2 regions of the Methylobacterium sp. ARG-1 genome follow, and region 2 is predicted to be linked to the other one. Evidence: predicted binding sites of a transcription regulator. Region 2 holds the regulator's gene; the other holds the start of a gene.
The links. Region 2 encodes LexA, which represses DNA repair genes until DNA is damaged. Its sites were predicted from a motif close to TGTTCNNNNTGTGTTCNG; they were not measured.

Region 1: uvrA (excinuclease ABC subunit UvrA) is a predicted target of LexA. The motif match lies at 1,569-1,586, and genes of this name have one in related genera.

Annotation. Positions count from the first base shown of each region.
Region 1 covers NZ_LHCD01000020.1:26,255-28,647, forward strand. Annotated here, with positions in the region: gene uvrA (excinuclease ABC subunit UvrA) at 1-1,424, opposite strand, end outside; gene AKJ13_RS18385 (cupin domain-containing protein) at 1,761-2,186, opposite strand; gene AKJ13_RS18390 (zinc-binding alcohol dehydrogenase family protein) at 2,197-2,393, opposite strand, start outside.
Region 2 covers NZ_LHCD01000001.1:1,071-3,463, forward strand. Annotated here, with positions in the region: gene AKJ13_RS00020 (biliverdin-producing heme oxygenase) at 61-666, opposite strand; gene lexA (transcriptional repressor LexA) at 956-1,675, shown strand; gene AKJ13_RS00030 (ComEC/Rec2 family competence protein) at 1,669-2,393, opposite strand, start outside.

The DNA.
Region 1 (2,393 bases), on a different contig from region 2:
GCGTCGGACTCGCTCTCCTTGTAGCGGCGCTCCAGGTTCGGGATCACGCCCTCGAACGGCTTGTTGACCGCGTATTTGCGCAGCCCATCATCGTAGGCGAAGCGGATCGCCTGCTTGCCGGAGCCGTACAGCACGATCGCGCGCGCCGCCTCCGGCAGGCTCTGCCAGGGCACGCCGGTCTTGAAGCCGTAATGCTCCGCCAGCGCGTCCAGCGTCTGGCCGTAATAGGGCGAGGTCGATTTCGCCCAGGGTCCGACCGCACCGCGCTTGAGGCTGAGGCCGGGATCCGAGATCACCAGCTCGGGGTCGATCCGCATCTCATGGCCGATGCCGCCGCAGGTCGGGCAGGCGCCGAACGGGTTGTTGAATGAGAACAGCCGGGGCTCGATCTCCGCGATGGTGAAGCCCGAGACCGGGCAGGCGAAGCGCGACGAGAACGTGATCGTCCGGGGCTCCTCGCCTTCGGGCGCATCCGCAAACACGATCTCGGCGATGCCGTCGGCGAGCTCCAGGGCGGTCTCGAACGAGTCGGCCAGCCGCGCGGCGATGTCGGGCCGCACCACGATCCGATCGACCACCACGTCGATGTCGTGCTTGAACTTCTTGTCGAGCTTGGGCGCGTCGTCGATCGCGTAGTATTCGCCATCGACCCGCAGCCGCTGAAACCCTTTTTTTTGGTACTCTGCGATTTCCTTGCGGTACTCGCCCTTCCGGCCGCGCACCACCGGAGCGAGCAGATACAGCCGGGTCTTCTCCGGCAGCTCCAGCACCCGGTCGACCATCTGCTGGACGGTCTGGCTCTCGATCGGCAGGTCGGTGGCCGGGGAGTAGGGGATGCCGACCCGCGCCCAGAGCAGGCGCATGTAGTCGTAGATCTCGGTGACCGTCCCCACGGTGGAGCGGGGATTCTTGGAGGTGGTCTTCTGCTCGATGGAGATGGCCGGCGAGAGCCCGTCGATCTGGTCGACATCGGGCTTGGACATCATCTCTAGGAACTGGCGGGCATAGGCCGAGAGCGACTCGACGTAGCGGCGCTGCCCCTCGGCGTAGATCGTGTCGAAGGCGAGCGACGACTTGCCCGAGCCCGACAGCCCGGTGAACACCACGAGCTTGTCCCGGGGGATCGTCAGGTCGACGTTCTTGAGGTTGTGCTCCCGGGCGCCCCGGACCGTGATGACCCGCCGGTCGCCGGCGGCCGGCTGCGCGGCATCGAACAGGGCCTCCAGCTTGGCGTCGGTGGCGGCCTCCGCGGCCGCGCTCCGCCGGTCCGGCGCGGGGGCCTCGACCTTCTTGCGCGCGGGCTTGGCCGGCACCGCGTCCGCAGGCGCCTTGGCTGCGGAAACCTTCACGGGTGCGGGTTTGGGGGCGGCTTTGCTGGCGCCGCCTCGGGCTCCGACTCTGGTTCCGGCTTGGGCTTTGGCCATGAGGGCGGCGGTCTTTCGAGGGGTCGACGCGGTCGGGGCTGGCTTGCGCGCGGGTCAGCCGCCGCACCCGCTCATGTCGAGCCCGGAGCGGTCGACGGCAAGGTGGGGCCGGCGGGACGCAGGCCCGACATGCGAAACCCTTGCTAGAACGAAACGCGTACGCCGGCAACCGCCTCCCCGGGATGTGCTGTCCCCGAGCCGGAAAGTCGGGGTTTCCAAAGGGCCTGCGGCCCTTTGGGGGGGTGTCGGGGCCACGCCCCGATCATCGGGCGAAGCCCGACACCAGGGCTCCGCCCTGGACCCGCAAAAGGTCCCGGACCTTTTGAATCCGGGACTTCACGCGTCGGCGTTGCGCGCCATGAAGGTGGCGGGGGTGCCGTCCTCGGGGTTCACGAAGATGATGTCGGTGGGGGCCCGCCGCGGGGTGTCGATCGACAGGAACGTCACCGGCTCGTCCGGGGCGATCTCCGGCATCGCGTGCACCGTGCCCTTCTCGAAGAACAGGAGCTGGCCGGGGCCGAACGCCGTGAGATTCGCGGGGTCGCCCAGCCAGACGGTGCCGCGTCCCGACAGGCAATAGAGGTACTCGTCGCAGGTGGCGTGGTAGTGCGGCGGCGTCGGGCGGTAGACCCGGAACACCCGGGCGCTCGCCGCCTCCCGGTCGGTCAGGTAGGTGTCGACCAGGAGCGTCCGCGCGCTGTCGGGCAGGGCCGCCGCGAGCGCCGCCACGTCGAAGAGGCCGGTCCCCGCCGCGTCCGCCATCACGTCCTCCTCAATCGGAAAAGCCTTCGAGCACGATCTTGCCCTTGGCGCGCCCGCTCTCGATCAGCGCGTGGGCCCGCCGCAGGTTCTGGGCGTCGATCCGCCCGTAATGCTCGCCCAGGGTCGTGCGCAGGCGCCCCGCATCCACCAGCCGGGCGACCTCGTCGAGGAGCGCGCCCTGGGCACCGATGTCGGACGTCCCGAACA
Region 2 (2,393 bases):
CGTGGCGCATTGAAACGGCCCCGCTTGACCAGTCAATGCGTTTGTCGCCCCGACCGGCGCTCAGCCCCCGAACGCGTCCCCGACGAGCCGGTGCACGTACCGGAACGCCTCCGTCGCCCCGGCTGCGGCGCGGGCCTCGCCGTCGCCCGCGAGCGCGATCCGGTCGAGCGCGGTGGTGAATTGCCGCCAGTGCAGCCCGCGACCGTCCGGATGCCCGGCGAGGTGGCGGGCGCCGTGGCCCTCCGAGAGGCCGAGCTTCCGGGCTTCCTTGATCAGGATGGCCGCGCCGAGATTCGAGCCCTCCGCGACGTAGAGCCAGCCGAGCCCGGCCACGGGATCGATCGCGTCCCCGTCCTCCGCGGCTACGTCGGGGATCCGGCCGGCCACGTCGCGCAGATCCTGCGCGATCAGGGCGAGACGGCGCCTCCCGTCGAGATCGGGCAGGACGAAGCCCAGCGCGCCGTCGCGATAGAGCGGATCGACGCGTGTATGGAATCGGTATTGGACCTGCAGGAACAGCGCGTACCGTTCGAGGCTCGCGAAGGGCTGGCGTGCCATGACCCGCCGGTCGAGCTGATCATGGGCCGCTGCCGTCGCAGACCGCAGGCGCTTCACGCGGCTGCCCGGTTCGACAATATCGGATGTTGAGACGTCCATTCGACCCATGTCTTGATGGGGCACTCGACCGTTCCAGGCGGTCGAGGCCTATTCTGTCCGGGGCGAGGTCGGGACCTCGCCGTCCGGCACGAACCTTCATAGCGTCCGGACCATTCGATGCGATTCAGGTCACCGTGAGGCCGATGGGCAGAGTGCGCAGGCTTGCGCGACAGGGCGCGTCGGCCCATCAAGCTTGGCCGGATCAGGCTTGCGGAACACTTGCGGAACGTTTAACGTGTTCGTGATTTGTTTCCGAGGCCGCGCCGATGCGGTCCGCCAAGCCGCGAGTCCCCCGTCGATGCTCACGCGCAAGCAATTGGACCTCCTGCGTTTCATCCAGAGCCGCATGCAGGAATGCGGCGTCCCGCCCTCGTTCGACGAGATGAAGGACGCCCTCGATCTGAAGTCCAAGTCGGGCATCCACCGGCTGATCACGGCCTTGGAGGAGCGCGGCTTCCTGCGGCGCCTGCCGAATCGGGCGCGGGCCATTGAGGTGATCCGCATTCCCGAGAGCCTGTCGCAGGCAGCCCCGCCGCCCGCCGAGCCCCGCCGCTTCACCCCGAGCGTGGTCGAAGGTGGCAAGTCCAAGCTGCCGCCTCAACCCGCGACCACCCGGATGATCGATGATGGCGGGCGCGCCATCTCGATTCCGGTGATGGGCCGGATCGCGGCCGGTACGCCGGTCTCGGCGATCCAGAACCAGAGCCACGCCATCACCATGTCGCCGGACTTCCTGGCCGGCGGCGAGCATTACGCCCTCGAAGTGCGCGGCGATTCGATGGTGGATGCCGGCATCCTAGACGGCGACCTCGTGGTGATCCGCAAGCAGGACACGGCCAATACCGGCGACATCATCGTGGCGCTGATCGACGACGAGGAGGCCACGCTGAAGCGCCTGCGTCGCCGCGGCTCCTCGATCGCCCTGGAAGCCGCCAACCCGGCCTACGAGACCCGCGTGCTGGGTCCCGACCGGGTCCAGATCCAGGGCCGGCTCGTCAGCCTCGTCCGCCGCTACTGAAGCGGCTCGGTCGGCGCGTCGCCGGGCGTGGCGTCGGGACCGGCAGCGTCGGGCTCGGGCGGGATCGGGGTGCCGGGAGCGGGCGTTTCGGTCCGCTGCTCCGGTGACGGCCCAGCACCGGGGGACGGTCGCCAGGGAACGGAGCGGCCCTCATCATGGGCATAGCGAACCGTGAATCCCTCGCGGTCGGCCCGAAGGGCGACGGCGCCGTGGGCGGCGAGCGCCCGGCGGTCGATCACCAGTGGTGCGTGGCAGGTCGGCGGCGCGGCGAGCCGGGTAATTAGCACCGCCGCCCGGGCGCAATCCTCTGCGAAGGCGCGCCGGTCGCGGACCAGGGCGATGGCGCGGCCATCCGGCAGGCGCGCGGTGCAGCCGAGACGGTCGCAGCGTCCGCTCTGCGCGACACCGCCGATCACGGTTTTGGCCGACCGGCCGTCGCCATCCGCCTTGAGCCACTGCTCCAGCACGAAGGCCGAGGGGCTGCCCAGCGCCGCCAGGCGCCCATCGGTCCCGCGCACGGCCGCACCGCCGCCCTGCCGGTCGATATAGAGGTCGAAGCGGTCCGGCATCGCGGCGAGGCCGAGCCCCAGCAGGGCGGGCGGCAGGGCGAGCCAGCGCAGCCGCGAGACCGGGAGCGTGGCCAGGAGCAGCCCCGCCGCCAGCAGCACCAGCGCGCCGGTGCCGAAAGCCGGCAGCACCAGGGTGGCCCGATCGAAGC